Regions from separate parts of the Curtobacterium sp. MCLR17_032 genome, predicted to be linked through region 1. Evidence: predicted binding sites of a transcription regulator. Region 1 holds the regulator's gene; each other region holds the start of a gene.
The links. The regulator HrcA, encoded in region 1, represses chaperone genes, less so after heat shock. The targets are predictions, from matches to a motif close to TTNGCACTCGNNNNNNNCGAGTGCNAA.
Positions count from the first base shown of each region.

Region 2: a site for HrcA is predicted at 2,319-2,345, ahead of groL (chaperonin GroEL). Genes of this name have one in related genera too.
Region 3: a site for HrcA is predicted at 8,645-8,671, ahead of groES (co-chaperone GroES). Genes of this name have one in related genera too.

Region 1 covers NZ_CP126268.1:1,533,340-1,543,832, reverse strand. The annotation lists gene DEI97_RS07240 (histidine triad nucleotide-binding protein) at 1-171, opposite strand, end outside; gene DEI97_RS07235 (16S rRNA (uracil(1498)-N(3))-methyltransferase) at 249-1,013, opposite strand; gene dnaJ (molecular chaperone DnaJ) at 1,013-2,125, opposite strand; gene hrcA (heat-inducible transcriptional repressor HrcA) at 2,176-3,198, opposite strand; gene DEI97_RS07220 (DUF4870 domain-containing protein) at 3,319-3,768, shown strand; gene hemW (radical SAM family heme chaperone HemW) at 3,812-5,029, opposite strand; gene DEI97_RS07210 (HAD family hydrolase) at 5,059-5,751, shown strand; gene DEI97_RS07205 (DUF1990 domain-containing protein) at 5,924-6,571, opposite strand; gene lepA (translation elongation factor 4) at 6,568-8,415, opposite strand; gene DEI97_RS07195 (pyridoxal phosphate-dependent aminotransferase) at 8,498-9,739, opposite strand; gene rpsT (30S ribosomal protein S20) at 9,943-10,203, shown strand.
Region 2 covers NZ_CP126268.1:3,169,071-3,179,563, forward strand. The annotation lists gene DEI97_RS15065 (endonuclease domain-containing protein) at 1-198, opposite strand, end outside; gene groL (chaperonin GroEL) at 654-2,276, opposite strand; gene DEI97_RS15075 (cold-shock protein) at 2,510-2,713, opposite strand; gene DEI97_RS15080 (LytR C-terminal domain-containing protein) at 2,964-3,560, opposite strand; gene DEI97_RS15085 (DUF3263 domain-containing protein) at 3,557-3,856, opposite strand; gene DEI97_RS15090 (DUF2332 family protein) at 3,953-4,969, opposite strand; gene DEI97_RS15095 (GNAT family N-acetyltransferase) at 4,969-5,460, opposite strand; gene msrB (peptide-methionine (R)-S-oxide reductase MsrB) at 5,534-5,935, shown strand; tRNA gene DEI97_RS15105 (tRNA-Thr) at 6,029-6,101, shown strand; gene DEI97_RS15110 (hypothetical protein) at 6,151-7,515, opposite strand; gene DEI97_RS15115 (aldo/keto reductase) at 7,948-8,979, opposite strand; gene DEI97_RS15120 (alpha/beta fold hydrolase) at 9,034-9,831, opposite strand; gene DEI97_RS15125 (NAD(P)H-hydrate epimerase) at 9,867-10,493, shown strand, end outside.
Region 3 covers NZ_CP126268.1:3,323,737-3,334,229, reverse strand. The annotation lists gene DEI97_RS15780 (3' terminal RNA ribose 2'-O-methyltransferase Hen1) at 1-871, shown strand, start outside; gene DEI97_RS15775 (polynucleotide kinase-phosphatase) at 868-3,486, shown strand; gene DEI97_RS15770 (uridine kinase family protein) at 3,700-4,308, opposite strand; gene tsaB (tRNA (adenosine(37)-N6)-threonylcarbamoyltransferase complex dimerization subunit type 1 TsaB) at 4,354-4,974, shown strand; gene rimI (ribosomal protein S18-alanine N-acetyltransferase) at 4,971-5,534, shown strand; gene tsaD (tRNA (adenosine(37)-N6)-threonylcarbamoyltransferase complex transferase subunit TsaD) at 5,521-6,576, shown strand; gene DEI97_RS15750 (DUF4190 domain-containing protein) at 6,655-7,278, shown strand; gene DEI97_RS15745 (class I SAM-dependent methyltransferase) at 7,403-8,605, opposite strand; gene groES (co-chaperone GroES) at 8,766-9,062, shown strand; gene rarD (EamA family transporter RarD) at 9,170-10,123, shown strand; gene DEI97_RS15730 (ABC transporter substrate-binding protein) at 10,237-10,493, opposite strand, start outside.

The sequences.
Region 1 (10,493 bases):
GAGCTCGCCGACGTTCGCGTACGCCTGGGTCTTCGGCACGACCAGCACGTGGACGGGTGCCTTCGGGGCGATGTCCTCGAAGGCGATGACGCGGTCGTCCTCGGCGACGATGGTCGCCGGGATCTCGCGCGCGACGATCTTCGTGAAGACGCTGGGCTCGGTGCTGGTCATGGGCACCATCGTAGAACGCGCGACCGACGCCGCGCCTTCCCGGTCCGCCCCGATGCTCCGATCCACGCCGGACCGGCTCACCAGCGGCCGAGGCGGGCCTGCAGGACGGCCAGCGCCGCAGGTCCGGCGGTCGAGGTCCGGAGCACGGAGTCGCCGAGCCGGACCCGGACCGCGCCGGCCGCCTCGAGCCGCTCGAGCTCGGACGGCTCGATGCCGCCCTCGGGTCCGACCACCAGGGCGATCTCGTCGACGTCCGTCGGTGGCTCCCAGGTGGCGAGCCGCACCGAGGCGGTCGGTTCGAGCAGGACCAACTGGCGCCGGGCCTCCTGGCCGTCGTCCGCGGCTGCCGCTCCGGCCCCACCGGCGAGCTGCGCCGTCGTCACCGGGGCGACGACGTCGGGAACCCGCGCGCGGACGGCCTGCTTCGCGGCCTCCTGCGCGATCGACGCCCACCGGGCGCGACCCTTCTCGACCTTCGGGCCGTCCCAGCGCGAGACGCTGCGCGCCGCGGACCACGGCACGACCCGGTCGACACCGATCTCGGTCGCGGCCTGCACCGCCATCTCGTCACGGCCGCCCTTGGCGAGCGCCTGCACGAGGGTGAGCGACGGACGCGGCGCCGGCTCGACGCCGACGGACGCGACGGTCAGCAGGAGCGAGTCCTTGCCGACCGACGCGACCGTGCCGGCGACGACCGTGCCGCGGCCGTCCGAGAGCCGGAGCTGCTCACCGACGCGGACCCGCGACACCTTGACGGCGTGGCGACCCTCGGCGCCGTCGAGCGACACCTGGCCGCCCACCGTCACGTCGTCGAGGGTGTCGACGAGGTAGAGCGAAGCCATCAGAAGTTGAAGAACCGGTCGCGGAGCTTGCCGAACATGCCCTGCTGGAAGCGGGACAGCTGCGGGGCACCGGCCTTGTGGGACTTCGCGAGCTGTTCGACCAGCTGCCGCTCCTTGTGCGAGAGCTTGCTGGGCGTGACGACCTGGATGCCGACCTTGAGGTCACCGCGACCGGAGCCGCGGAGCTTCGTGACGCCGCGGTCCTTGATGACCAGGACGTCGGCGCTCTGCACACCGGGCCGGAGTTCGAGCTCGACCGGGCCGTCGAGCCCGTCGATCGTCGTCGTGGCGCCGAGGATCGCGTCGGTCATCGGGACCTCGAGCGTGGCGAGCAGGTCGTCGCCGTCACGGCTGAAGACGTCGTGGTGGCGCACCCGGACCTCGAGGTACAGGTCGCCGGCCGGACCGCCGGCGGGGCCGACCTCGCCCTGACCGGGCATCTGCAGGCGGAGGCCCGAATCGACGCCGGCGGGCACGTCGACCGGCACGGTGCGACGGGCACGGACGCGGCCCTGGCCCTGGCAGGTCGGGCACGGGTTCGGGATGACGGTGCCGTAACCGCGGCAGGTGCCGCACGGGGCGCTCGTCACGACGTTGCCGAGCAGCGAGCGGACCTGGCGCTGGATGTGGCCGGAGCCACCGCAGATGTCACACGTCTGCGGGCTCGTGCCGGGTGCGCAGCAGGAGCCGCCGCACGTGTCGCAGAGCACCGCGGTGTCGACCTCGAGGTCCTTGTGCGTGCCGAAGACGACCTCGTCGAGGTCGACCTCGAGCCGGAGCAGGGCGTCGCCACCGCGCTCGGCACGGCTGCGCGGACCGGTCCCCCGGCCGCCACCGCCACCCCCGCCGCCGAAGAAGGCGTCGAAGATGTCGCTGAACCCGCCGGCACCGGCGCCGAACCCGCCGTCCTGGGGGCCGGCGTCGAAGCGACGGCGCTGTTCCGGGTCGCTGAGGACGTCGTACGCGTGCGTGACGTCCTTGAAGCGTTCGGCGGCGTCGGGGCTCGGGTTCACGTCCGGGTGCAGTTCGCGAGCGAGCCGCCGGTACGCCTTCTTGATGTCGGCGTCGGAGGCGTCGCGCGGGACGCCGAGGACGTCGTAGTGGTCTGCCAAGTGTTCCTCAGGGGGTGCGTGGGTGGACGGGGTGGAGGGGTGTCCGGCGGTCAGTTCTCGCCGAGCAGCCGGGACAGGTAGCGGGCGACCGCACGGACCGCGGCCATGTTCGTGCCGTAGTCCATCCTGGTCGGACCGAGGACGCCCAGTCGGGCGATCTCACCGCGGGCGGCCAGGTAGCCGCCGGCGACGATGCTCGTGGCGTCGAGACCGTACTCGGCGTTCTCACGCCCGATGCTCGCCGCCACCGCGATGTCGTCGACCTGCATCTCGCCGAACAACCGGAGCAGGGTGACCTGTTCCTCGATCGCCTCGAGCACGGGGAAGAGCCCGCCGGAGAAGTCCTGCTCGCTCTTCGCCAGGTTCGCGGCACCGGCCATCAGCAGGCGGTCCTGCCGGTTCGCGGCGACCTGTTCGACCAGGCTCGCGACCACGACGCCGGCGAGCGGCTGGACCGCGGGCCGGAGCTGACCGGGGATCTCGCGGAGGGCCCGCGGGGCGTCCTGCAGCAGCAGGCCCACGGTCGCGCCGTTGACCAGGGTGCGGAGCTCGGAGAGCGCGGACTCGTCGAAGGGGACGTCGGTCTCGATGACCCGCTGCTCGACCCGGGCGGTGTCGGTGATGAGGACCACCATCAACCGGGTGTCGGCGAGCCGGACGAGTTCGACGTGCTGGACCCGTGCGTGGCCCATCGTCGGGTACTGCACGAGTGCGACCTGGTTCGTCAGCTGACTGAGCAGCCGGACGGTGCGGGTGAGGACGTCGTCGAGGTCGTTGGAGGCGCCGAGGAAGGTCTCGATCGCCTGGCGCTGCGCCCCCGAGAGCGGTCGGGCCGCGGCCAGGTGGTCGACGAACACCCGGTAGCCCTTGTCGGTGGGCACCCGGCCGGACGAGGTGTGCGGGGCGATGATGAGCTGCTCGTCCTCGAGCTGCGCCATGTCGTTGCGGATCGTCGCGGCGCTGACGCCGAAGGCGTGGCGTTCGACGATGGTCTTCGAGCCGACGGGTTCGCGGGAGGCCACGTAGTCGCGCACGATGGCCTTGAGGACCTCGAGGCTCCGTTCGCTGACCATCGGTTCCCTCCGCTCGTGTCGATCCGTACCCGCTGGCACTCTCACCTGCCGAGTGCTGATCCTACGCCCGACCGCCGACGAGACGGGACTTCTCCACGGGCGTCTCGGTACGCTGCGGGCATGAGCGACGGACACGGACCCGGCGGTGGGCAGTACCCGGGAGGCCAGTACCCCGGTGGGCAGTACAGCGGCGGAAAGCAGCCCGGGGACCAGTACCCGTCCGGCTACCGACCCCCGCAGCCGATGAGCCCCGAGGACCAGCGCCTCTGGGCGACGCTGACGCACGTCGGCGGGATCTTCTCCAACGTCCTGGTGCCGGTCATCGCCTACTTCGTCCTGCGCGACCGCGGGAACTTCGTCCGCGAGCACACTCGTGCGGCGCTGAACTTCCACATCACGATGGCGATCGCCTACTTCGCCGGCGTCCTGACCTCGGTGCTCGGCATCGGGATCCTGGTCATCGCGGCCACCGGGATCGTGTCGATCGTGTTCGGCGTCCTGGCCGCCCTCGCGGCGAACCAGGGGCAGTTCTACCGCTACCCGCTCTCGATCGAGTTCATCAAGCGGTAGGAAGCACGTGCAGTAGGGAGCACGTGCAGCGCTCCCCGTCCGCTCAGTCGAGCAGGTCCCGCACCACGGCGTCGGCGAGCAGGCGGCCCGACAGCGTCAGCTCCAGCGTCCCCCCGAGCGCCGCCCGGCCGTCCACGAGACCACGTGCGATGAGGCCGGCGACGCGACCACGGGCCTCCTGGCGGAGCTCGTCGACCCGCAGCTCACCGCGGACCCGCGCCGCGAGCAGGACCCGCTCCACGTAGCGCGTCTCGTCGTCCAGGGTCTCGCGGCCGGCGGCCGGGGACACGTCCTGCAGCACCTTGCCCGCGTAGGCGGCCGGGTGCTTGACGTTCCACCAGCGAGTGCCGGCGACGGCGGAGTGCGCGCCCGGGCCGATGCCCCACCAGTCGTGGCCCTTCCAGTAGGACAGGTTGTGCCGACTGGCGTGCTCGGGGCCGCGCGACCAGTTCGAGACCTCGTACCAGTCGTACCCGGCGTCGCCGAGGACCTGGTCGGCGAGCTCGTACATGTCGGCGGCCAGGTCGTCGTCCGGCGCCGGCAGCTCACCGCGGGACACGGCACGACCCATCGCGGTGCCGTCCTCGACGATGAGCGAGTACGCGGACACGTGGTCCGGGGCGCAGGCGATCGCCGCGTCGAGCGAGGTGCGCCAGTCGTCGAGCGACTCGCCCGGCGTCGAGTAGATGAGGTCCAGGCTGACGTCGAGGCCCTGCTGCTTCGCCAGGTCCACCACGACCGGCACCCGCTCGGGGTCGTGGGTGCGGTCGAGGGTCGCGAGGACGTGCGGCACCGCGGACTGCATGCCGTAGCTCATCCGCGTGAAACCGGCACGCTGCAGCGTCGCGATCGAGTCCGCGTCGACGGAGTCCGGGTTCGCCTCGGTCGTGACCTCGGCCCCGGGCAGGATCCCCCAGGTGTCGTCGATCGCCCGGAGGATCATCGCCAGGTCGGACGCCGGCAGCATCGTCGGGGTGCCGCCGCCGAAGAACACGGTCGACACGGGGCGGCGCGGGACGCCGGAGCGCTCGAGCACCTGGTCGGCGAACGCGATCTCCCGCAGGGCGTGGCCGGCGTAGTCGTCACGCCGGACCCCGCGCAGCTCGGACGCCGTGTACGTGTTGAAGTCGCAGTAGCCGCAGCGCACCCGGCAGAAGGGCACGTGCACGTAGACGCCGAACGGGACGTCGCCCGCTCCGGGTGCCGGTGCGACCAGTCCGTCCGACGGAGCGGGATCGGCGATCGGGAGAGCACTCGGCATGGAGACCATTGTCCGTCATCATGGACGGCATGGAGCACCAGCCGGTCACCACCACGGTCCTCTGGGACATCGACGGCACCCTCGTGCGCAACGCCGCGTCTCCGGGGAACCTGTACCACCTGGCGCTCGAACGGGCGCTCGGCCGCGACCTCCCGCAGCTCGTCGGTCACCAGCACGGTCGGACCGACGCCGGCATCATCGTCGAGCACGTCCGCGCCCACCGGCTCGACGACGGCCTGGTCCCGACCGTCAGCGGCCACCTCCGCGACCTGTCCGAGGAACGGCACCGGTCCGGCGACCGCCGCACCCCCGCCCCGGGTGCCCTCGCACTGGTCCGGCGCTTCGCCGACCTCGGGTGGCGGAACGGCCTGCTGACCGGCAACTCCGCCTACCGCGCCCGCGTCAAGCTGCTCGGCGCCGGCTTCGACGTGGACGTCTTCGACTGGGAGCACTCGTACTTCGGGGACACCGAGGTCGAGCGGGCCGGCGTCACCGCCGTCGCGGCTGCGGCGCTGTCCGGATCCCGGGCGGTCATCGTCGGCGACACCCCGCGGGACGGCGAGGCCGCCGACGCGGTGGGGATCCCGTTCGTCGCGGTCGCGACCGGCGCGTACGACGTGGCGGCGCTGCGGGCGACGAGCGCCGTGGCCGTCGCGCGGGACTGCGTCCAGGACGCGGGACTCATCGAGGAGGCGATCGCGGGGCTGGCGCCGCTCGGTTGAGCAGGCCGGCGGGCGCGGGGCTGCCTGACGGGCCCGGGGCTGCCTGACGGGCCCGGGGCTGCCTGATGGGCGCGCGGCTGCCTGACGGGCGCGCGGCTGCCTGACGGGCGCGGGGCGGGCCTCCAGGCCGGGAGGCACGTGACCGGTCACCGGGACCGGTCACGCCGTCGGGTCAGTCGCCGCGCAGGGCGGCGAGGTACTTCTCCGCCATCACCCGCTGCTGGCGGCGCAGCAACGGCGCGACGAAGCGCCACTTGCGACTGGCTGGCTGCGAGAACTGGCGGACCTGCAGCCAGACCGAGCCGTCCGGCGTGCGCTCGACGACGAATGACTCCTCGCCCGAGAGCGGGTGGCCGTCGAGCGTGCCGTACGCGAAGCCCTTGCGGTCGCGCTCGTCGATGATCGCGACGACCCGGACCGGTGCCTGCACCGTCTGCCCGAAGGCGTGCATCGTCAGCGTCGCCGTGGTGCCCGCCGTGATGAGCGGGGTGCCGTCGGGCGTGGTCTTCTCGACCCGGGGCGTGCCGATCGAAGCCGGCGCGATCGGGACGCCCTGCTCGTCGAAGGTCACCGGGTTGTAGCGGACCTCGTCGTCCTCGGGCGTGTCCTCGACGTGCACGCCCATGCCGCTGCGCTCCTGGATCTGCCAGGTGAGCGCCTGCATGACGGCGGTCTCGAACCGCTGGTCGCCGTGCCCGATGCGTGCGCGGGACTCGGCGGGCACGAAGCCCTCCGGCGGGTAGGTCATCAGGTCCGACGCCTGCGTCGCCCCGACGGCACCGTAGGTCAGCGCCGTGCGGTGCTGGTGTCCGCGGCTCACTTCTTCTTCTCTTCCACGTCACCGGAGAGGGCGGCGATGAAGGCCTCCTGCGGGACCTCGACCCGGCCGATCGTCTTCATGCGCTTCTTGCCCTCCTTCTGCTTCTCGAGGAGCTTGCGCTTGCGGGTGATGTCACCGCCGTAGCACTTCGCCAGGACGTCCTTGCGCATCGCGCGGATGCTCTCGCGGGCGATGATGCGGGCGCCGATCGCGGCCTGGATCGGGACCTCGAACTGCTGGCGCGGGATGAGCTTGCGCAGCCGCTCGGTCATCAGCGTGCCGTACGCGTACGCCTTCTCGCGGTGCACGATCGCGCTGAACGCATCGACCTGGTCGCCCTGCAGCAGGATGTCGACCTTGACGAGGTCGGCTGCCTGGTCACCGGTGGGCTCGTAGTCCAGGCTGGCGTAGCCCTGGGTCTTGCTCTTCAACTGGTCGAAGAAGTCGAACACGATCTCGCCGAGGGGCATCTCGTAGCGGATCTCGACCCGGTCCTCACCGAGGTACTCCATGCCGAGCAGGGAGCCGCGGCGCTGCTGGCAGAGCTCCATGATCGCGCCGACGTAGTCCTTCGGCGCCAGGATCGCGGCACGGACCATCGGCTCGCGGACCTCGAGGATGCGGCCCGTCGGGAACTCGGACGGGTTCGTGACCTCGGTGACCTCGTTGTCCTCGGTCGTGACCGCGTAGACCACGCTCGGGGCGGTGGTGATGAGGTCGAGGGCGAACTCGCGCGACAGCCGTTCGGTGATGATCTCGAGGTGCAGCAGGCCGAGGAAGCCGCAGCGGAAGCCGAAGCCCAGCGCGACGGAGGTCTCGGGCTCGTAGACGAGCGCGGCGTCGGAGAGCTTGAGCTTGTCGAGCGCTTCGCGGAGCACCGGGTAGTCGCTGCCGTCGATCGGGTACAGGCCCGAGAAGACCATCGGCTTCGGGTCCGTGTAGCCGGGCAGGGCCTGGGTCGCCGGACGCAGTGCGCTCGTCACCGTGTCGCCGACCTTCGACTGGCGGACGTCCTTCACACCGGTGATGAGGTACCCGACCTCGCCGACCGAGAGGCCCTTCGTCGGGGTCGGCTCGGGGCTCGACACCCCGATCTCGAGGATCTCGTGCGTCGACTTGGTCGACATCATCTGGACCTTCTCGCGCGGCTTGATCGAGCCGTCGATCATGCGCACGTAGGTGACGACACCGCGGTAGCTGTCGTAGACCGAGTCGAAGATCATCGCGCGGGGTGCGGCGTCGACGGTGCCGACCGGGGCCGGCACGGTGCGGACGACGCGGTCGAGCAGTTCGGCGACACCCTCGCCGGTCTTGCCGGAGACGCGGAGGACGTCCTCCGGCTTGCCGCCGATGAGCTGCGCGAGCTCGGCGGCGTACTTCTCCGGCTCGGCTGCCGGCAGGTCGATCTTGTTGAGGACCGGGATGATCTCGAGGTCGTTCTCGAGCGCCAGGTACAGGTTCGCGAGTGTCTGCGCCTCGATGCCCTGCGCGGCGTCGACGAGCAGGATCGCGCCCTCGCACGCGGCCAGGGAGCGGGAGACCTCGTACGAGAAGTCGACGTGCCCGGGGGTGTCGATCATGTTCAGCGCGAAGGTCTCACCGTCGAGCTCCCACGGCATGCGGACGGCCTGCGACTTGATGGTGATGCCGCGCTCGCGCTCGATGTCCATCCGGTCGAGGTACTGCGCGCGCATCGCCCGGTCCTCGACGATGCCGGTGATCGAGAGCATGCGGTCGGCCAGCGTGGACTTGCCGTGGTCGATGTGCGCGATGATGCAGAAGTTGCGGATCGCGGCGGCCGGCGTCGAGGCGGGCTCGAGCGGCGCAGATGCTTGTGGGCTCACGGTTCCTCGGGGTGGGTCGGACGGTCCGTCGATTGTCCCATGCTCACGCCTCGGCGGCGCGCACCGGGCGGGCGGACCCTGGTCAGGCGCCTGTCGCCGGGGCGTCGGTCGCTGGGGCGTCCGTCGCTCGGGCGTCGGTCGCTCGGGCGTCCGTCGCTGGGGCGTCCGTCGCGTGGGTTCCGGCGGTGGGGACCGGCAGCGCGCCGAGTCCGTGACGCAGGTCCTCGGCCGACGCCGCCAGGCAGACCCGGATCCAGCCCTCACCGGTCCGGCCGAACGCACTGCCCGGCGCGACCGCCACCCGTTCGCGCTGGAGGAACGCCAGGGCCCACTCGGCGACGTCACCCTGGGTGGCGTGCGAGACGTCGATCCACAGGTAGAACGCGCCCTGTGGGTCGTTGTAGCGGATGCCGGCGGCGTCCAGTACCCCGGTTGCGATCTCGAGGTTCTCGCGGTAGTGCTCGCGGGCGTCCTGCACCGACGAGTGGTCGCCGACGATCGCCGCGAGGGCCGCCCACTGGTCGGGCTCCGCGACGCAGCTGATGATCGACTCCTGCACGGTCCGCATCGTCGGGCCGAGGCCCTTCGGCGTGACGAGGTAGCCGACCCGCACCCCGGTCATCGCGTACGTCTTGCTCAAGGAGAACGCCGAGAAGACCCGGTCGTCCTCGTCGAGGGACGCCAGGCTGACGTGCCGGGTGCCGTAGGTGAAGTACTCGTAGACCTCGTCGCTGATCACCCACAGGTCGTGGCGCTTCGCGAGCGCCAACAGGTCCCGCAGCGTCTGCTCGCCGAAGACGGTGCCGAGGGGGTTGGACGGGGAGTTCACGATGATGGCGCGCGTGCGGTCGGTGATCCGCGCCTCCAGGGCCGCGAGGTCGGGCTCGAACCCGTGCGCCGGCGACAGCTGGTACGGCACCGGGTCCGCACCGATGATGTGGGCGTTCATCGTGAAGGTCGTGTAGCCGGGGTCCGGCACCAGGACCTCGTCGCCGGGCGAGAGCACGAGCGTCATCGCGGTGAACAGCGCCTGGGTCGCGCCCACCGTGACCCAGATCTGCTCGAGGTCCGCCTCGACGCGGTTCTCGCGACGGAGCTTGTCCTGGATCGCGTGCCGCAGCTGCGGGATGCCGCCGTTCGGCCCGTAGTCGGTGCGGTCCTCGGCCCACGCGCGACGTGCGGCGTCACCGATGTGCTTCGCGACCGGGACGTCCGGCTCGCCGATCACGAGCATCGTCACGTCGTCGAGCAGGGCTGCCTGTTCGAACACCCGGCGGATGCCCGACGGCGGGACGGTGTCGATGCGGGGTGCGAGGGACGGCATGTCGACACCGTATCCGCTCGTGTTCAGGCACCGGACTCGGCGCCACGCTGACCGTGTCGGGCTTTGGTCCGGACGGGTCGGCCTGGTAACGTTTGTCGCTGGCTTACGCGTTCCGTCGCCCACGGGTGGAACGCGATGCGACGAAGGGCCCCTCTACCCGGGATCGCAACCACCCGTCCGAGACGAAACCAGGAGCAACACGCATGGCGAACATCAAGTCGCAGCTCAAGCGCATCAAGACCAACCAGAAGGCCACCGACCGCAACAAGGCGTACAAGTCGGAGCTCAAGACGTACATCCGCCACACCAACGAGGCGATCGCCACGGGCGACAAGGACAAGGCCGTTGCCGCCCTGTCGCTCGCGGCGAAGAAGCTCGACAAGGCCGTGAGCAAGGGTGTCATCCACAAGAACCAGGCCGCGAACCGCAAGTCGGCCATCGCGAAGAAGGTCTCGGCTCTCTGAGTCCTCGACCTGCTGCCTCAGTTCTGAGGCGCTGACGAAGGCCCCGTACCGATGGTGCGGGGCCTTCGTCGTTCCCGGGGGCGGGGCCGCGGGGGCGGGTGCGGCGCCGACGCCGCGGCCGGTTCCGTTCGGCTGCGCCCAACAGCAACCACCCCGAACCACGGGATGCCGCGGTTCGAGCGGGATCCGGTTGGGCGCAGCCGATCGGCACCACGCGGCGCCGGCGGGCGCCCCGGCCGCCCCCGCTGCCCCGGGCGCGAGCCGCGCTCAGGCCGGTGCCGTTCGGCTGC
Region 2 (10,493 bases), 1.6 Mb from region 1:
GAACTGGTCGGTTCTAAGGACGAGTGAGAGCGCGTCCACCAGCGTCCCCTCGTACCCGCGACCGACGCGGACCCCGTGGACGGGTCGTTGCAGATCGCGGCGACGAAGTCGTCCTGGGTCGAGGCCCGAGGACAGCGCGTCGCGAACACGGAAGGGCTGCGCGTCGAACGGGCTCGGGAGGGGTCGTGGCTGCACCATCTCGACAGTCTCGGGAACGCGGCGGCGGACCGAGCCGACGGCTCCCGTTCCCTGTGGAGAACGACGTGATGTGAGCCTCCAGTGCAGGAGCCTGCAAGTCGCGCACTCGCGAACCGCGCGGTCGAGCGTTCCCGAGGTCGCGAGACGCGCCGCAGCCTGCGCATCCAGGTCGCGAGACGTGCCGCAGGCCGCTCGGCCTGCCGGCAGTTCGAGCGACCTCGACGATCGGACGGTGGAGATGCCGGCCCGCCGGCCCACCGGTGGCACAGTCCTCAAGTCGCACGACACGCCACGGACTCTCCACCGAGGTCGCACGAAGTGCCGCCTCGGGACGCGGCGGGCGGCAGTTCGTGCGACCTCGGCCGCCGCCGCAGGGCGCCGGCCGCAGGCCGCCGGGCACGCGGAAGGGCCCCCGCACGAGAAGCGTACGAGGGCCCTTGCCGAGCAGGTCCGGACTAGAAGTCCATGCCACCCGTGGGGTCGCCGGCCGGCATGGCCGGGTTCTTCTCCGGCTTGTCGGCGACGACGGCCTCGGTCGTGAGGAACAGACCGGCGATCGAAGCAGCGTTCTGCAGCGCCGATCGCGTGACCTTGGCGGGGTCGATGATGCCCGCGGCGATCAGGTCGACGTACTCGCCGGTCGCGGCGTTGAGGCCCCAACCGGACTCGAGCTCGCGGACCCGAGCAGCGACGACACCCGGCTCGAGACCGGCGTTGAGCGCGATCTGCTTGAGCGGCGCGTCGATGGCGACACGGACGATGTTCGCGCCGGTCGCCTCGTCGCCCTCGAGCGAGAGACCGTCGAGCGCGACCTTGCCGGCCTGGATGAGGGCGACGCCACCACCGGCGACGATGCCCTCTTCGACGGCTGCCTTCGCGTTGCGGACGGCGTCCTCGATGCGGTGCTTGCGCTCCTTGAGCTCGACCTCGGTCGCGGCACCCGCCTTGATGACGGCCACGCCACCGGCGAGCTTCGCGAGGCGCTCCTGGAGCTTCTCGCGGTCGTAGTCGGAGTCGGTCGCCTCGATCTCGGAGCGGATCTGACGGACGCGGCCGGCGATCTGCTCGGCGTCGCCGGCACCCTCGACGATGGTCGTCTCGTCCTTGGTGATGACGACCTTGCGGGCACGACCGAGGAGGTCGAGCGTCGCGTTCTCGAGCTTGAGGCCGACCTCTTCCGAGATGACCTGGCCGCCGGTGAGGATCGCGATGTCCTGCAGCATGGCCTTGCGACGGTCGCCGAAGCCCGGGGCCTTGACGGCGACGGACTTGAAGATGCCACGGATCTTGTTCACGACGAGCGTGGCCAGGGCCTCACCGTCGACGTCCTCGGCGATGATCAGGAGCTGCTTGCCCGCCTGGATCACCTTGTCGACGACCGGCAGGAGGTCCTTGATGTTCGAGATCTTCGAGTTGACGATCAGGACGTACGCGTCTTCGAAGACGGCTTCCTGACGCTCGGGGTCGGTGACGAAGTACTGCGACAGGTAGCCCTTGTCGAAGCGCATGCCCTCGGTCAGCTCGAGCTCGGTGCCGAAGGTGTTCGACTCCTCGACGGTGACGACACCTTCCTTGCCGACCTTGTCGATGGCCTCGGCGATGAGCGCGCCGATGGTCGGGTCAGCGGCCGAGATCGACGCGGTGGCGGCGATCTGGTCCTTGGTCTCGATCTCCTTGGCGTCGGCGAGCAGCTGCTCGGAGACGGCCGCGACGGCCTTCTCGATGCCGCGCTTCAGGGAGATGGGGTCGGCGCCGGCCGCGACGTTGCGCAGGCCTTCACGGACGAGTGCCTGGGCGAGCACCGTTGCGGTGGTCGTACCGTCACCGGCGACGTCGTCGGTCTTCTTGGCGACCTCCTTGACGAGCTCCGCACCGATCTTCTCGTACGGGTCGTCGAGCTCGATCTCCTTGGCGATGGAGACACCGTCGTTCGTGATCGTGGGGGCGCCCCACTTCTTCTCGAGGACGACGTTGCGGCCGCGCGGGCCGAGCGTCACCTTCACGGCGTCGGCCAGCTGGTTGAGGCCGCGCTCGAGGCCGCGTCGGGCCTCTTCGTTGAAAGCAATGATCTTTGCCATGTGAGTTCTTCGTCCCTCCCGGACGTCGTCATCGGGGTCGTTCTGGCACTCAGTGTGACCGAGTGCCAAGCCCGATTCTGGCACTCGCCACCCGAGAGTGCAACACAGTCTGGAGGCTCGCCCCGCTTCCACAGGTCGGCCCGGCCCGCAGCGGCCACCCACATCACGGCAGCGCCACATGACGAACGCGCCGCCCCCGACGGGGACGACGCGTTCGCGAGCGGTTCGGCGACTCAGGCCGGACGGACCGACTCTGCCTGCGGGCCCTTCGACCCAGTCCCGACGTCGAACGTCACTGCCTGGCCCTCTTCGAGGACCTTGTAGCCGCTCATGTCGATGGCCGAGTAGTGCACGAACACGTCCTGGCCCCCTCCATCCACGGTGATGAAGCCGAAGCCCTTCTCGGCGTTGAACCACTTCACGGTTCCGTTGGCCATGTTCCTTGCTCCCTGCGGTACTGCTGGTGCGAACGACGACACCATCGCAAATGGCGTCATCGGGTCAGAGCGCTGTCGCCTCGCCCGCTTCCGCAGCCGTTCCTCGAAGTGAGGACCTGTCGCGAACACGGGGTGACCACTGGTGACTCTGACCGAGTGTCACGATTTCGGCAAGGGGTGTGACACGTATTTCACGCAGCGATCCACGATCCGCAACGTGCCGGAAACACAGGGCCGCGGAACGGGGATCTCAGCCGGCGTAGTCCGCCCCGAGGACGACCGAGACGTCCGCGTTCGGGAAGGCCGACGACCGCTGCACCGCCGAGGTGCCGAGCGACTTCGCGATGCCCTCGGCCAGCGCCGCCTGGGACTCCTGCTGGTAGTAGACGATGGTCTGCGTCGAACCGGTCGTGCCGGCGTCGCCCGTGGACGTCACCTTCCAGCCCGCGCCGGTGAGCTTCGTCGACGCGTTCGCCGCGAGCCCCGTCGTCGAGGTGCCGTTCAGCACGACGAGGGTGGTCGCGCCCTGGTCGGTCGGGGAAGCGGCCGCGGCCGCCGGCGAGGACGCTCCACCGGACGGCTCCGACCCGGCCGAGGCACTGCTGGTCGGGGTCGAGGTCGCCGACGCGGACGGTGCCGACGTGGCCCCACCACTGCCCTCGGTGAACTGCACGCTGCCGTTGGCGAGGGCGAGCACGAGGACGCCGACACCGACCAGGACGCCGGTGGCGAGGGCCGCCCAGGCGAACACGACCCAGCCGCCACCCCGACGGGCGGGACCACGGTGCGCGCCGACCCGGGGGCCGTCGGTGACGTCGTCGAACCGGTCTCGCGGGAATCTCGTCATCGTTCCTCTTCACGTCCTTCGTGGTCGGCCGGGGGCGCGACGAAACTGCGGGCAGCGCGGGCGCTCGTCCGGGCCCGGCGGAGACGCTGCAGCCGGGTGACCAGCTGCGGGTCGTACGCCAGGGCCGCCGGTGAGTCGATCACCCGGTTCAACACCTGGTAGTACCGCGTCGGCGACCAGTCGAACTCGACGCGGATCTCGGCTTCCTTCGTCCGGTCGTGCCGTGCCCGCTCGTGCTCGAACGCGAGCACGTGCTTGGCGAGCTCGGTGAGCTCGTCGGTGGGGAGGGCGGTCACACTGGTTCCGATCGCGGACGGGTTGCAGGTCTCGCACATCGTAGGGGCGCTCGGCAGGTCGACCCTGGCACGGCGTTGGACTGTCGCGGAACCCGCTCAGCCGAGCGTCCGGCCGAACCACCGGACCCGGGTGCCGAACGCGTCGGACACGGCGAGCGCCCGGCCGTCGAGGGAGAGCGTCGCGAACGCGTCCGGATCGGCGGGGTCGACGTCGGGCGGCAGCGTCGCCGCGACCCCGGCGAGGATCCCGGTCCGCTCGAGCGCCACCCAGCGCACGCCCCGCGCACGCAGGCGGTCGACGAGCTGCTGTCGCCCGGCACCCGGCACGTACACGAGGGTCCCGGTGGTCATGACGACCGGCTCGCAGCCGTCCGGCAGGGCGTCGAGGGCGCGGTCCAGGTCCTCCGGCACGCGGCCACGGATCCGGACGGGAGGCTCCACCAGCGTCGCCCGCAACGCCTCCGCCATCAGGGCGGTCCGGTCCTTCGCCTCGGGCGGGACGGCCTCGACGAGTCGCTCGAGTGCTCCCGGCGCCGCGGGGTCGATCGGGTTCGGGTCGAGCGCCACCCGCGCCCCGATCCGGATCGGCCGCGCTGCCGGTCCTGGAGGCGTCCCGGTGACGTCGGCGACCAGGTGCACGGCGGGACCTGGCACCGCGGTGTGCACCCGGACGAGCGGACTCGGTGCTCCGTCCGGACGGTCGCGCTGCCGGTGGTCGAGCGTCACCCGGTCCGGGATCGAGCAGAGCCCGGCTGCGGCGCCGACGTCGAGCAGGCCGAGCGGTCGGCCGGTGGCTGCGGCGAGCGCGGCGAACACCGGCACGACGGGGGCGAGCCGGCGCGGGTCGTTGGCCTGCACCGTGGCGGTGGTGAGGGCTGCGACCAGGGCGGGGCGGGCCTCCCGTCCGAGGGCACGGAGCGACCCGGCGTCCGTCGGGTCGGCGCCGAGGCGTCGGGCGACCGCGAAGAGGAGCTCCGGCTGTCGCTGGGTGGCGGGGACCTCCTCGAGGAGCGCGACCAGGTCGTCGTCGAGGGAGCGAGCCCAGGCTCCGTACGCGGGTGAGACGGGCGCGATCCGGTCTGCGTAGGTGCGGTAGCGCTGCCGGGTGTCCATCAGGAGGCCGGGCGGTACATGCCGACGTGGGTGATGCCGGCCTCGTCGTAGGGTGCGCCGAAGCGGACGAAGCCGTGGCGTTCGTAGAGCGCGGCGACGTACTGCTGGGCGTGCAGGACGAACGCCTCGTGTCCGTGTTCGGCGAGGACGGCGGCGACGAGCCGGCCGGCGACGCCCTGTCCGCGGTGGTCCGGGTGGGTGGCGACCCGGCCGATCACCCGGGTCGGTGCGGCGCTGTCGGCGGGGTGCGGTTCGGCGGCGGCCGGCCGGACCAGGCGGAGGTACCCGGTGACCACGGTCTCGGTGTCACCGGTCAGCCGCTGCTCGGTCCACCAGTGCTCGGTGTCCGGGTCGCGGTCGCGGCCGTCGAAGTCCTCGGCCGTGACGCGCTGTTCGAGGGCGAACACCCGGTTCCGCAGCCGGACGATGTCGTACAGTTCGTCGGTCGTCAGGTGTTCCCAGCGGGCACGGTGGACGGAATGACCGGACATCCCGCGGAGTTTAGTCCAGCGACGCACGATGACCGGTCGACACCCGTTCCGGTCGGAACCAGGAGGTACGCACATGGCATACAACGTCGACAAGTCCGACGCCCAGTGGCGCGAGGAGCTCTCGCCGGACCAGTACGCCGTGCTCCGCCAGGCCGGCACCGAGCGCCCGTGGACCGGTGAACTCCTCGACGAGGAGCGCGCCGGCGTCTACACGTGTGCGGCGTGTGGTGCGGAGCTGTTCAAGAGCGGCACGAAGTTCGACTCCGGCTGCGGTTGGCCGTCGTTCTACGAGTCGGTCGACCCGGCGGCGGTGCAGCTGATCGAGGACAAGTCCCTCGGCATGGCCCGCACCGAGGTCCGGTGTGCGAACTGCGGCGGCCACCTCGGCCACGTGTTCCCGGACGGCTTCGGGACCCCCACGGGCGACCGCTACTGCATGAACTCGGTCTCGCTCAACTTCTCGGCCGAGAAGTAGGCGCGGAGCAGGACCGCTGACGGCGCTCGGACTCCGGTCCGGGCGCCGTCGTCGTGTGCCACACCCCGGCCTGCCGGTACGATGGGCGGGTCAGCCGGCATGGCGCAATTGGTAGCGCACCGTACTTGTAATACGGGGGTTGCGGGTTCAAGTCCCGCTGCCGGCCCTACGAACGCAAGCGCCCCTGGTGGCGTCTGGTGTGGCCCCCGCTGAGTTCAGCGCCGCTCGAGGTACTCGCACGGCAGCGTCACGACCCACGGTGACCGGTCCGGCGCCTGCCGCAGTCCCACGGTCCTGCGGTTCCCGCTCGCGCACGCCTCGCGGGCAGCGGGGACCTGCGAGGTGATGGTCGGCCCGTCGGACCGCCCCGCGTGGCCGGTGTCGTGGTGGTGCACCACGAGCGTCAGTGCCACGGCGACGGCGAGAGCGATCGCGACGGCGCGACGGAGCCGGTGCCGCCCCCAGATCGCGTCCGCGGTGACCACGAGTGCGAGGAGCAGGAAGCCCGAGCTGACGGTGGCGTACCGGATCGGGCCGAAGTGCGCGACGTGGTCCGCGAGGCCCTGCGTGAAGAGGAACCCGTCGGCAGGGGTGACGAGCAGTGCGGCTGCCCAGAGCGCGGCGGCACCGAGGACGGTCGCGGACACGAGCCAGCGGTGCCCGGCCTGCCCGGCCACGATCGCGGCGACGGCCACGGCGACGCACACCACGGTCAGGGCGACGACCGGTGCCGTCCCGGCGTCGGCGATCATCGTGGACACCGCATCGAGCCGGGTCGTCCACACCGTGGTGAGCGGAACGGACACGAAGCCGACGACGACGTCCGCGATCGTCACCGGGCCCGAGGTGCCGTAGCTGATGGCTGGTCGGGGGAACGCGACGACGGTGGCGACCTGCGCGGCTCCGGCGGCCAGGAACGCGGCCACCACGGGCCACTTCCGGCGGTCCCGGATTCCGGCCAGGAGCAGCGGGGCGAACAGCAGGGCCTGGGTGTCGCTGAGCACGACGGCGACGACGAGCACGGCGGTGCCGGCCGACGTCCACCACGACCTGGGGACGGCGAGCAGCACCACGGGGACCAGCAGCAGCAGGAACGAGTGCAGGTTGTTCATCGTCCCGAGCGCCTCACGTGGCGCGGTCGGGATCAGCGGGGGCACGGCGGCGAGCAGGAACGGTGCCACCGGGGTGCGCAGCACGGTCCGGCTGTACAGGTAGAGCAGTGCGCTCACCGCGCCGACGCCGGCGCAGGCGAGGAGGGTGACGGTCTGTGCGAGGTGCTCCGGCCCGGCGATGGTGCCGCTCACTGCTGCGATGAGTCGCGGGACGAGTTGCAGGTACCCGCCGAAGGGCCGGAAGAGCGTGGCCCCGAGTCCGTCGACGAAGTACTCGGAGACGAAGTCCCGGCCGTCCTCGGCCCACAGCGTGGCGCGTTGCTCGGGGTCCAGGCGGGACCAGGCGACCGCGGTGGCGAGCACCAGCACGAGCGCGGCGAGGAGTGCGGTCCGGAGGCGACTCATCGGCGTGGCGACAGACCCCGTCGTCGCCCGGGACCCCGACGTCGCCAGCGGGGAGCGCGTCATCGGTTGCATGCTCGTCGGACCACTGGTCGAGGGTACGACCTGCGGCCCCGGAGCGGACTCCCGACGACGGTCCGACGCGCCGGCGTTTGGACACGGGAAGAGCTCCGACACGGGAGGAGTTCCGACGTGGGAAGAACGCCGACACGGCAAGAGCGTCTGCATGAGCAGAGCCCCGAGCGACCAGGTCGCTCGGGGCTCCGGCGCGGGTGGAACACGGATCAGGGGTGTTCCGGGCGCTCGGCGCGGTAACCAGCCGGCCGTGTGTCGATCCTGACACCCGCAGGACCACCGGGTCCACGCCGCCGGACGACATCAGCGGTTTCCCGCATCATCCGGCGGGCCGCACCGGACGCAGGGCCAGCCGGGCCCGCGACGGACCCGGGGCCTGCCGCGCCCGCGACGGCGCGGGGACGGCCTCGCACCGGCGCGGGATCAGCGTCCGCCGCTGATCTTCCGCACGCGCTGCGCGACCCCGGCCGTGCCGTAGGGGTAGTCGTCCACCCGGGGTGCGCTGGCGTCCGTGAGCGCGGTGAGTTCGGCGTCCTCGAGCACCAGGTCCGCGGCGCCGAGGTTGTCCTGCAGCTGTTCGACGGTCCGGGCGCCGAGGATGACGCTCGTCACGGCCGGCCGGGCGAGCAGCCAGGCGAGGGACACCTGGGAGCGCGAGGCCCCGTGCGCCTCGGCGACGGTCGAGACCGCATCGAGCACCTGCCAGGTGCGCTCGTCGGCGTTGCGGGCCTCCCACGCCTCCATGCCGCGCTTCGGGTCCTCCCCCAGACGGGTCGAGCCGGTCGGGGCCTCGTCGCGCTGGTACTTGCCGGACAGCCAGCCACCGGCGAGCGGCGACCACGGCAGCAGGCCGATGCCGGCGTCCAGGCAGGCGGGCACGACCTCGTGCTCGATGTCGCGGACCAGCAGGTTGTACTGCGGCTGCAGGGTGACGGCCGGTGCCCAGCCGTGCGCCTTCGCCTCGTAGACGGCCTTCGTGACCTGGTAGCCGAGGTAGTTCGAGAACCCGTACGAGCCGATCTTGCCGGCCGAGACGGCGTCGTCGAGGAAGCGCAGGGTCTCCTCGATCGGGGTCAGGGCGTCCCACGCGTGCATCTGGTAGAGGTCGATGTGCTCGACGCCGAGCCGCTCGAGCGAGGCGTCGAGGGCGACACGGAGGTGCCGGCGCGACAGTCCGAGGTCGTTGGGACCGTCGCCCTGCGGGAAGCGGCCCTTGGTGGCGAGGACGACCTGCTCGGCTTCGGTCGGGTGGGCCTGCAGCCAACGGCCGATGATCCGCTCGGACTCGTTGCCCGAGTACACGTCGGCCGTGTCGATGAAGGTGCCGCCGCCGGCCACGAAGGCGTCGATGATGGCGTGGGAGGTGGGTTCGTCGGCTTCGCTGCCGAACGTCATGGTGCCGAGGGTCAGCGACGACACCACTGTCCCGCTGTTGCCGAGGAGTCTGTGTTCCATGGCGCGGACGCTACGCCGCGCGTCCTCCGCGGCGGGAGGGCCCACGAGTACCCGTCAGCGGTCGCCGGACAGGACCTCCCCCAGGAACGCGATCGCCGCCTCCCGGAAGTGCCGCGACGTCGGGGCATTGAAGTGGTTCCGCCCCGGGATCTCGACGAACGTCGCGTGCGGTGCCGTCTCGGCGAGGCGCAGCGCGCTGTCCTTGATGCCGTCCTCGCTGCCCGCGGCGAGCAGCAGCGGCTGCGTCGGCGCGTTCTCGGGCGTCGGTTCGATGCTGTCCCGCATCCCCTCGACCATGGCGACGAGCGCGCGGAGGTCGTTGCCCTCCACCCCGGCGGCCATCGTCAGGTACCCGTTGGTGACGCGGTCCTCGACCGGGGTGCCGTCGGTGATGAACGCCCGCGCCTGGTCGACGCGGACGCGCCGCATCGGGTCGGCGTCGGGGATGCCGCCCAGGACCGCACGCGAGATCCGGTCGCTCATCCGTTCGGCTGCGTGCCAGCCGACGCGGGCGCCGAGCGAGTACCCGAGGAACGCGACGTCGTCGAGCAGGTAGGTGTCGATGACCGCGGTGACGTCGTCGACGAGCAGGTCCATCGAGTAGCTGTGCGGCTCGTGCGGTTTGCCGCTGGCCCCGTGGCCGCGCTGGTCGAACGCGATGACCCGGCGTCCGGCGCGGACGAGGTCGCGGGTCCACCCGGCAGCGTGCCAGTTGAGGAGCGCTCCGGAGGCGAACCCGTGCACGGCGACGACCGCGGGGGCGTCCGGGTCTCCGAAGTCGTAGGTGGCGAGCGGGAGGCCGTCCGGGGACATGACCACCCGGGGGCGGGGCGCTTCGGGGACGAGAGACATGGCCTGCCCAGGGTAGCGGGGGCACAGTGGCTCGCATGGACGGGTACGGCAGCGATCAGATCCGAGCGGCAGAACGAGGGCACCTCGCGGCGGGCGAGCCCCTCATGCAGCGGGCCGCCGACGGGTTGGCCGCGATCGTCGGCGACCTGTTGGACGACCCGGCGGTCCGACCCGGGGACGGCCCGGGTTCGGTGTTGGTCCTCGCCGGCAGCGGCGACAACGGCGGGGATGCCCTGTTCGCGGGGGCGCGGCTGGCGTCGGCCGGGAGGCACGTCACGGTCCTGCGCGTCGGCTCACGTGTCCACGAGGCGGGCCTGGCAGCGGCCCGGGATGCCGGGGCGCGCCTCCTGGACGACCCGGTGGCGGACGGTGCGAGCGGTTCCGCGTCGGGTGCGGCGGACATCCTGCACGCGGCGACCCCGCCGGTCGGCGAGCGGCTGGCGCAGGTCGGCCGGGAGGCCGCCCTCGAGGCGGACCTGGTGCTCGACGGGATCCTCGGCATCGGTGGCGGCGGACCGCTGCGGTCACCGGCGCGGGAGGTCGTGGCCGGCCTCCGCGAGCTGGCCCGGGAACAGCGTGCGCCGTTCGTGGTCGCGGTGGACGTGCCGAGCGGCATCGACGTGGACACCGGTGGCATCGCGGACGACCACGTGCTGCACGCC
Region 3 (10,493 bases), 1.8 Mb from region 1:
CCGTCGCGGCGAGGGGTGGCTGGCCGAGCACCCGCTCCGCGAGCTCATCACGACCCGGTCGCTCGCGCACCAGCGGTCCCTCGTCGACGACGCGACCGGACGACTGCTCGGGCTCGACGGCACGGCCGGGGACGGTGGTTCGGTGGACGCGCCCGTCGACGAGGCGCCGGCGGACGACGACGGGGCGACGGATCGGCCCGAGACACCGCTGTACCGCCGCCGCGCCGAGGCCGTCCTGATGGCGCTCGCCGACGTCCAGGCCCACACGGTTGCCGACGTCGGCTGCGGCGAGGGCGCCCTGCTCCGACACCTGTTCGCCGACCGTTCCTTCACGACGATCATCGGCACCGACGTCGCACCCCGCGAACTCGCACGGGCCGAGCGGCGCCTGCGCCTCGACGACGTCAGTGACGAGCAGCGGGCCCGCGTGCGGCTGCTGCAGTCCTCGGTCACGTACTCCGACGACCGGATCGCCGGCCTCGACGCGGTCGTCCTGATGGAGGTCGTCGAGCACGTCGACCCCGAGCGGCTGCCGGCACTCGAGGCCTCGGTGTTCCAGGCCGCCCGGCCCGCCGCCGTCGTCGTGACCACCCCGAACGCCGAGCACAACGTCCGCTTCGCCTCGCTGGCGGCCGGTCGGTTCCGGCACCCGGACCACCGGTTCGAGTGGACGCGCGACGAGTTCCGCACGTGGGCGCAGGCCGTCGGGGACCGGCAGGGCTACACCGTCGAGCACCGACCCGTGGGCGACGACGACCCCGAGGTCGGCCCACCCACCCAGCTCGCCCTGTTCCGCCGCCACACGACCGGCGGCCAGACGACCACCAGCTCGACGACCACCAGCCCGACGACCGGAGGCACCGCCGCATGACCGCCCTGACCGTCCCCACCATGTCCCTGGTGCTGCTCGTCGGCACGAGTGGTTCCGGCAAGTCCACGTTCGCCGCGCAGCACTTCGGTCGCTTCGAGACCCTGTCCAGCGACTTCTTCCGGGGCCTCGTCTCGAACGACGAGGACGACCAGGCCGCGACCCCCGCCGCCTTCGAGGCGCTGAAGCACATCGCCGCCCAGCGACTGCGTGCCGGACTGCTCACCGTCGTCGACGCGACGAACGTGCAGGCCGAGGCCCGTCGCGACTTCGTGCAGCTCGCCCGCGAGCACGACGTGCTGCCGGTCGCGATCGTCCTCGACGCCCCCGAGTCGGTCTGCATCGCCCGGAACGCCGCCCGCACCGGTCGGGACTTCGGCCCCGAGGTCATCCGACGCCAGCAGGGGCAGCTCCGCCGCGGGCTCAAGGCCCTGGGCAAGGAGGGGTTCCGCCGCGTCCACGTGCTGCACGGCGAGGACGAGATCGCCGCCGCCACCATCGTCCGCGAGCCCCTGCTCAACGACCGCACCGGCGAGCACGGTCCCTTCGACGTGATCGGGGACGTGCACGGCTGTCGCTCCGAGCTCGAGACGCTCCTCGGCCGGCTCGGCTGGACCCTGGTCCGCGACGACCTCGGCCGACCCGTCGACGCCGTGCACCCGGAGGGCCGTCAGGCGCTGTTCCTCGGCGACCTGGTCGACCGCGGCCCGGACTCCCCGGGGGTCCTGCGGCTCGTGATGGGCATGGTGCGGAACGGCCACGCCCTCGCCGTCCCCGGCAACCACGAGGACAAGCTCGTCCGTGCGCTCGACGGTCGCAAGGTCCAGACGTCGCACGGGCTCGCCGAGACCCTCGCCCAGCTCGCCGCCGAACCGGACACCTTCCGCGACGAGGTCCGCGAGTTCTGCCGCGCGCTTGTCGGCCACCTGGTGCTCGACGACGGCCGGCTCGTCGTCGCGCACGCCGGGCTGAAGGAGCAGTACCAGGGCCGGGCCTCCGGCCGGGTGCGGTCCTTCGCGCTCTACGGCGACACCACCGGGGAGAGCGACGAGTACGGCCTGCCCGTCCGCCTGCCGTGGGCGGACGCCTACCGCGGGAAGGCGACGGTCCTCTACGGCCACACGCCGACGGTCGACGCCGAGTGGATCAACGGCACGATGTGCCTCGACACCGGGTGCGTGTTCGGCGGCAAGCTCTCCGCGCTCCGCTACCCCGAGCGCGAGGTCGTCCAGGTCGACGCCGAGCGGGTCCACTACGCCGCCGCCAAGCCGCTCGAGCCGCTGCGCGGACCGGGCACGTCGATGACGGGTGCCGACGGTGCGGAGGTGGGGCGTGCCTCCAGTCCGGCCGGGAGGCCCGTGGCCGGCCCCGCCGCACCGCGCCGCGTCCCCGGGCTGCTCCCGATCGAGGACGTCACCGGCAAGCAGATCGTCGAGACCCGTCATCACGGTCGGATCGGCATCCGTGCCGAGAACGCGGCCGGCGCCCTCGAGGTGATGAGCCGGTTCGCCGTCGACCCGCGCTGGCTGCCGTACCTGCCGCCGACGATGAGCCCGGTCGCGACCTCGGCGCACCCCGACCACCTGGAGCACCCGGACGAGGCGTTCGCGTACTACCGGGGCCAGGGCGTCGACCACGTGCGGATGGAGGAGAAGCACATGGGCTCCCGCGGCACCGTGCTGCTCGCACGCGACCCGGACCGCTTCGGGGCGCCGGCGGACTGGAACGGCGTCGTGACCACCCGCACCGGCCGGGCGTTCTTCGACGCCGCCGACTCCCGGACCTTCCTCGGACGGCTCGACGCAGCGGTCGAGGCAGCCGGCCTCTGGGACGAACTGGAAACCGACTGGCTGCTGCTCGACGGCGAGGTGCTGCCGTGGGCGGTCAAGGCCGAGGGCATGATCCGCGACTGGTACGCCGAGGTCGGTGCCGCTGCCGGCGGGGCGTTCCCGGACGCCCTGGCCGCGCTCGCCGCAGCACGTGACCGCGGCATCGACGTCACCGACCTGCTGGCCCGGACCCAGCAGCGCGCCGTCGACGCCACCGCCTACACCGAGTCCTACCGCCGGTACGCCGACCCCGCGACCGGCCTCGACGACGTGCGGTTCGCGCCGTTCCAGGTCCTGGCCGCCCGGGGACGGACGTTCGCGGACCGGACGCACGGCTGGCACATGGCGGTCGCCGACCGCCTGGCCGCCGCCGCGCCCGACGTGGTGCGGGCGACCCGGTCGCTGCTCGTGGACGTGCGGGACGAGACGAGCCGTGCGGCCGGGGCCGAGTGGTGGCAGGACCTCACCGGCGCCGGGGGCGAGGGTGCCGTCGTGAAGCCCGAGTCGAACCTGACCCGCGGGCCGAAGGGGCTTGTGCAGCCGGGAGTGAAGGTCCGCGGACGGGAGTACCTGCGGATCATCTACGGGCCGGAGTACACCGAGCCGGGCAACCTGGCGCGCCTGAAGGACCGGGACCTCGGGCACAAGCGGTCGATGGCGCTCCGCGAGTACGCCCTCGGGCTGGAGTCGCTCGAGCGCTTCGTAGAGGGGGAGCCGCTGTGGCGCGTGCACCAGGCCGTGTTCGGGGTGCTGGCGATGGAGTCGGAGGCGGTCGACCCGCGGTTGTGAGCGGTCGCGGGCTGAGGTTCGCGCTGAGCGACAGTCCTCGTGGCCGGCGGCCCGAGTGCGGTCGCTCAGCGCGAACCACGCTGGCGGTCGCTCCACCGTGTCAGAGCGTCGGAGGCGGGATCACCCAGGCACGCTACTGTCGATGCACAGTCCCGCAGTCGAACGGCTGCTCGGGTTCTGGAAGCCGTCGTAGTCCCTCGGGTCACGGCGGGTTCACCCGTCTCCGGGCATGCGGATGTCCGACCGTCGAACCCGCGAGCGGTACCGGATGTCTGCGGACTCCCGCGGGGCGAAACGCTCGGCGAAGTCGCGGTCGTTCGGGATCCAGACGTCGCGCCACAGGTCGTCATGCGAGCGTCCGAGTTCGCGGTCCCGAGCGATCCCTCGCCGGGCTGCCTCGTCGAGGTCGACGTCGCACCAGACCGCCAGGTCCAGGAGCCCCCGGACCTCCGGGTGGAAGAGCCCGATCAGGTCGACGACGAGCAGGTCGGTGGTCGGCAACGGCTCCGGTGCTCCGAGCGTGTGGGCGGACCAGTCGAACCGGCGGAACGTGCTCGCCCGACCGGCGCGGTGCGGCTCGAGGACCTCGGCAGCGAGCCGCAGGCGCTCGACCCCGTCCCAGTCCGTCGACCGCCGGTGAGAACGGGTCGGATCGAGGAAGTCGTCACCCCGGATCCGGACCGCCCCGGGCAGCGCGTCGACGAGCGCACGGGCAAGGGTCGACTTGCCGGACCCGCAGTGGCCGGACACCCCGACGACGAGCGGCGACCGTGCCGATCCGCGGAGTGTCCGGACGTGCTCGAGCAAGGCATCGCGGTCCATCCCGTCAGCGTAGGGCGGGCGCCGGTGCGCGCCTACGATGGACGGGTGCTGCTCGCGATCGACACCTCTGCCGGGACCTCGGTCGCCGTCGTCGACCCGTCGACCCGTCGGGTCCTGGCCGAACGCGAGACCGAGGACACCCGTCGTCACGCCGAGGTGATCGGCCCGTTCCTCGACGAGGCCCTGCGCGCCGCCGGCATCACGCCCGCCGACGTCACGGCAGTCGTCGCCGGCATGGGCCCCGGACCGTTCACCGGCCTGCGCGTCGGCATCGCGGCCGCCCGCACGTTCGCCGCTGCCCGGGAAGTCCCGTTCCTCCCGCTCGTCAGCCACGACGCCGTGGCTGCCGGTCAGCACGGCCCCCTCGTCGTCCTCACCGATGCCCGCCGCCGCGAGGTCGCGTGGAGCGCCTACGACGCCGACGGCGTCCGCGTCGCCGGCCCGGGTCTCGCCAGGCCGGCGGATCTGGACGACGTGCTGCGTGCCTCCCGTCCCAACCTCGTCGACTGGCCCCGGCACACCGCCGTCACGATCCCGGCCGGGAGGCTCGGGGTGCTCGCCGCCGACCGGCTCGCCTCCGGCACGCCCCTGGCCGCGGACACCCCGGTGTACCTGCGGGAGCCCGACGTCACCGTCCCCGGCACACCGAAGCGGGTCGCCCGGTGACGCTCGCCCTGCCGGACGGCCTGCGCCTGCGTCGGGCGCACCCGGCGGACCTCGACGACGTCATGTGGCTCGAGCGCGTCTCGTTCCCCACCGACGCGTGGTCGTCGTCGCAGATGTCCGAGGAACTGCACTCCCCGCACGGGTACTACGTCGTCATCGAGACCACCGGCGACGACTCCGCGCCCACGGTCGTCGGGTACGCGGGCCTGTCGTCGCTGCCGGGCAACCCGGTCGCCGACGTGCAGACCATCGCGGTCGCCGCCGAGCAGCGTGGGCGGGGCCTCGGCCGGCTGCTCTTCACCGAGCTCCTGGACGAGGCCGGACGCCGTGGCGTGCACGAGGTCTTCCTCGAGGTCCGCGCCGACAACCCGGTCGCGCAGACGATGTACGCCGGCTTCGGGTTCACCCACATCGCCACCCGGCCGCGGTACTACCAGCCCGACGGGGTCGACGCGTGGGTGATGCGTGCCGCACTCGAGCCCGCGGCGCCTGCGGTACCCACGGGTCCGGGCTCCGGTCCCGGCCCGATCGGACAGGAGGCCCTCGATGAGCGCGACTGAACCCCTGGTGCTCGGCATCGAGACGAGCTGCGACGAGACCGGCGTCGGCATCGTCCGCGGCACCACCCTGCTCGCCAACGTCATCGCGTCGAGCATGGACGAGCACGCCCGCTACGGCGGCGTCGTCCCCGAGGTCGCCGCCCGTGCGCACCTCGAGGCGATGACCCCGACCCTGCAGCAGGCGCTCGCGCAGGCCGGCGTAACGCTCGACGAACTCGACGCCGTCGCCGTCACCGCGGGCCCCGGGCTCGCCGGCGCCCTGATGGTCGGGGTCGGTGCGGCGAAGGCGCTCGCGGTGGCCACCGGCAAGCCGCTGTACGGCGTCAACCACCTGGTCGGCCACGTCGGGGCGGACGTGCTCCGACCGGACGGCTCCGAGATCGACCTGCCGACCGTGGCGCTGCTCGTCTCGGGTGGTCACACGTCGCTGCTCCTCGTGCGGGATCTGGTCGGGGACGTCGAGCTGCTCGGCGAGACCATCGACGACGCCGCGGGCGAGGCCTTCGACAAGGTCGCCCGACTCCTCGGCCTGCCGTACCCCGGCGGCCCCCAGATCGACCGGGCCGCAGCGGACGGCGACCCCACGGCGATCCGGTTCCCGCGCGGGCTGACGCTGCCGAAGGACATGGCGGCGCACCGCTACGACTTCTCGTTCTCCGGACTGAAGACCGCCGTCGCCCGCTGGGTCGAGCGCTGCCGTGACGAGGGCCGGGAGGTCCCCGTCGCCGACGTCGCCGCGAGCTTCCGGGAGGCCGTCGTCGACGTGCTGCTCACCAAGGCACTGAACGCCTGCCGGGACACCGGGGTCGACCGGCTGCTCCTGGGCGGTGGGGTCGTCGCGAACGCCCGACTGCGGCAGGTCGCCGAGGAACGCTGCGCCGCCGCCGGTGTCGCCCTGCGGATCCCGCCGTTCGACCTGTGCACGGACAACGGGGCGATGATCGCGGCCGTCGGGGCACGGCTCGTTGCCGAGGGCCACGCGCCGAGCGACCTCGGCATCGCCGCGGACTCCACCCTGCCGGTGACCACCGTCCAGGTCTGACCTCGTCTCCTGAACCGCTCAGGGACGCCTGTGGGAAGATCTTGTACGGCGGTCGAGTGGCTGCCAGGAGGGTGCGACGTGTCCGATCTGAACGACCGATCGAAGCCGGACGAGACGTCCGGACAGGCGCGGCAGGACCCGTACGGGCAGCAGAGTCAGGGCTGGCAGCAGCCGGGGCAGTACGGCCGGCCGCAGCAGCCGGCACCGTACGGCCAGGCGCAGCAGCACGGCCAGCCGCAGCAGCCCGGCCAGGCGCAGCAGTACGGCCAGTACGGTGCCGCTCAGCAGAACCCGTACGGCGCGCACGACCCGTACGCGAAGCAGAACCCGTACGCGGCGCCGCAGTACGGCGCCGGTGATCCCTACCGGGCCAGTACCCACAACCCGTACGCCCCGCGGCCGACCAGCACGCTCGCGATCCTGTCGATCGTCTTCGCCTTCGGCGGCATCGTCCTCGGGCCGCTCCTGATCCTGACGAGCCCGGCCGGCGCGATCATGGGCCACGTCGCCCTCGGTCGCATCAAGCAGACGGGCGAGCAGGGGCGGGGTCTGGCGCTCGCCGGCATCATCGGCGGATGGGTGTTGACCGGCCTCTTCATCCTGCTCGTCATCGCGCTCATCGCGATCATCGCCGCCTCGCCCGGCTCGGTCGGGTCTGAGTGGGACAGCTCCGGCGGTGGTGTCGGGGCGCTCATCGGCTGACCCGGACCGATCCCGCCGCGACGCGCGACGAACGCGCCGCGGGACAGCGCCCGGCGCGCGACACCGCCCGGCGCGCGACACCGCCCGGCGCGCGACGAGCGCGGGACACCGCCCGGCGCTCTGCTCAGCCGGCCACGTCGGTGAGCCGCTCGCACAGGACGGCGGTGTGTCGTCCCTCCAGTCGGGTGAGTACCAGCGTCACGCGACCACGGCCCCGCAGACGCAACCGCTTGCGGAACTCGGCGGGGTCGACGTCGACCCCGCGCTTCTTGATCTCCACGGTCCCGATGTCGTCCGCGGCCAGCCGTGCGGCCAGGCGCTTGACGTCGAGCGGCATCGTGTCGAGCACGCGGAAGCCCTGCGCGAACGGGGTGACGACGGCCTGGTCCGAGGTGACGTACGCGATGCCCTCGGAGAGCATCCGGCCGTCGATCGAGCGGGCGAGGTCCCCGATCAGACGCGCGCGGATGACGGCGCCGTCAGGCTCGTAGAGGTAGTCCCCGAGCGGTCCGACCTCGACGTCCTCGGCGTCGGCGGCGCCGGTCAGCTCGGCGATGCCGTGCGGGCCGACGACGGTCGCCGCCCGGCGGATCCCGGGGCGGGCGAGGGGGCCGAACCACAGGGCGAGTTCGACGACCTCCCGGTCGACGGAGGTCCACTGCGCCTCGGCCGTGTCGGGGATCAGGTCGCGGTCGATGCCCGGGCCGAGCTTCACGCCGGTCGGGGTGGTCGTGGCCGCCGCGAACACGGTGTCGAGCGAGGGTGACCAGTCATCCGGGTCGGCCAGGCGTCGGGTGTCGGAGTGACCGCTGGTCCGCCGGGCCGGGTCCATCCAGACGCCGTCGACGGTGGACAGGTCGAACGCGGCGGCGTCCCCGAGGGTGACCCGGGCGTTCGGCCACGGCGCCAGGTTGTGCGTCGCGACGGCAGCCGTCACCTCGTCGCGGTCGACCGCCGTGACGTCGAGGTCGAGCGCCGCCATCGCGAGCGCGTCCCCGCCGATCCCGCAGCCGAGGTCGGCGACCCGCTGCAGTCCGGCGGCGGCGAAGCGCCCGGCGTGCTGCGCGGCGACCTGCAGCCGGGTGGCCTGCTCGAGGCCCGCCTCGGTGAAGAGCATCCGCGCCGCGAAGTCGCCGAACTTGCCGCGGGCCTTCTGCCGCAGCTTCGCCTGGGTCAGGACCGCCGCCACCAGGGCGGGGTCGTGGCCCTCGGCCCGCAACCGGGAGACCACCCGGACGATCTCGCCACCGTCGGAGACCGAGGGCGTACGGTCGAGCAGGTCCATCCCGGCCGGGGTCAGCAGCTGGGTGAGTTCGGCGGCGTCCATGCCCTGATCCTCCCAGGCGGCGGACACGGCCGTGGCGCACTGGCACTCGGATTGACCGAGTGCCAGTGACGTCCTACAGTTGGGGTTGGCACTCTCCCGAGGGAAGTGCCAACCCGGTTTTCGTCAGTACCGAACACGTACCGAGAAAGAAGAGGTCACCGTGGCCGTCAGCATCAAGCCGCTCGAAGATCGCATCGTCATCCGTCAGGTGGAGGCGGAGCAGACCACCGCGTCCGGTCTGGTCATCCCGGACACCGCGAAGGAGAAGCCCCAGGAGGGCGAGGTCGTCGCCGTGGGCCCGGGTCGCATCGACGACAACGGCAACCGCGTGCCGCTCGACGTCGCTGTCGGCGACAAGGTCATCTACTCGAAGTACGGCGGCACCGAGGTCAAGTACTCGGGCGAGGACCTGCTGGTCCTCTCCGCCCGCGACGTCCTCGCGGTCATCGAGCACTGACACCTGCTCCACGAACGCCCCGTCGGCCTGGCCGGCGGGGCGTTCGTCGTCTGCCGGGAGGCCCGCCACCAGCACCCGACGTCGGCTCGCCTTCCTAGGATGGTTCCGTGAGTGAACCGAGTCCCACGCGCCCGGCGCGCAGCGAGGCATCCGTCGGCGTCGTGCAGGCGCTCGTCGCCTACGGACTCTGGGGCCTGATGCCCCTGCTCTTCGCCGCGATGGCCCCCGCCGGCGCGTTCGAGATCGTGTCGTGGCGGATCGTCTTCGGCCTGGTGTTCTGCGCCGTCGCGATCCTCGCCACCCGCTCCTGGCTGCGGACCCGTGCCCTGCTCGTGCAGCCCCGGGTGATGGGGATCATGGGCATCGCCGCCGGACTCATCCTGGTCAACTGGACCGTGTACGTCGCCGCGACGACCACCGGCCACACCGTCGAAGCGGCCCTCGGGTACTTCATCAACCCGCTCGTCACCATCGCCCTGGGCATCGTGGTGCTCCGCGAGCGCCTGCGTCCGCTGCAGTGGATCGCGGTCGGCATCAGCGTCGTCGCGGTCGTCGTCATCGCGGTCGGCTACGGGCGGATGCCGTGGATCTCCCTGGCGCTCGCGTTCTCGTTCGGGCTCTACGGCCTGGTGAAGAAGCGCGTCGGCGGCACTGTCGACGCCCTGAGCGGGCTGACGATCGAGACCGTGTGGCTGCTGCCGATCGCCGTCGGGGCGCTCGTGGTGCTCGGGGTGACCGGGCTCGCCGGTGGCGTGACGTTCGCGAGTGCGGGCGGCGTGCACGTCCTGATCACGGTGCTGACCGGGCCGGCGACCGCGGTGCCGCTGCTGCTGTTCGCGTCCTCGGCCCGTCGGGTCAGCCTGTCGACGCTCGGGTTGACGCAGTACCTCGCCCCCGTGATGCAGCTGCTCGTCGGGGTGCTCGTGCAGCACGAGGCGATGTCGCCCTCGCGGTGGGTCGGCTTCGGCGTGGTGTGGTTCGCGCTGGTGCTGCTCACGATCGACTCGTTCACCGCTGCGCGGCGGAGTGCCCGACGTGTCCCCGTGCCGGAGCCGGCCTGAACTGACGGGGGCGGGGCGGGCCTCCCGTCCGTCCCCTGTCCGGCCGGTGCCGGGTGCACGCGAACGGCCCCCGGCAGCTGCTGCTGCCGGGGGCCGTCGTGGTGCTGGTGCGGTTACTTCGAGACCGAGCCCTGGATGGCGCTCTGGTAGACCGGCTTGTTGTCCTTGTCGAACTTGTAGATGCCGATGTAGGCGCTCGACGGGTCGTTCTTCTTGTCGAACGGGCCGATGCCGGACGGGCCGGTGTAGTGGATGTCCTTCCCACTGTCCAGCAGGGCCTTGCAGTCCTTGAACGTCGAGCACTCGGTGCCACCGTCAGCGCCGGACACCGCAGCCATGTTGGCCTGGATGGTGCCGGAGTCGGTGCCCT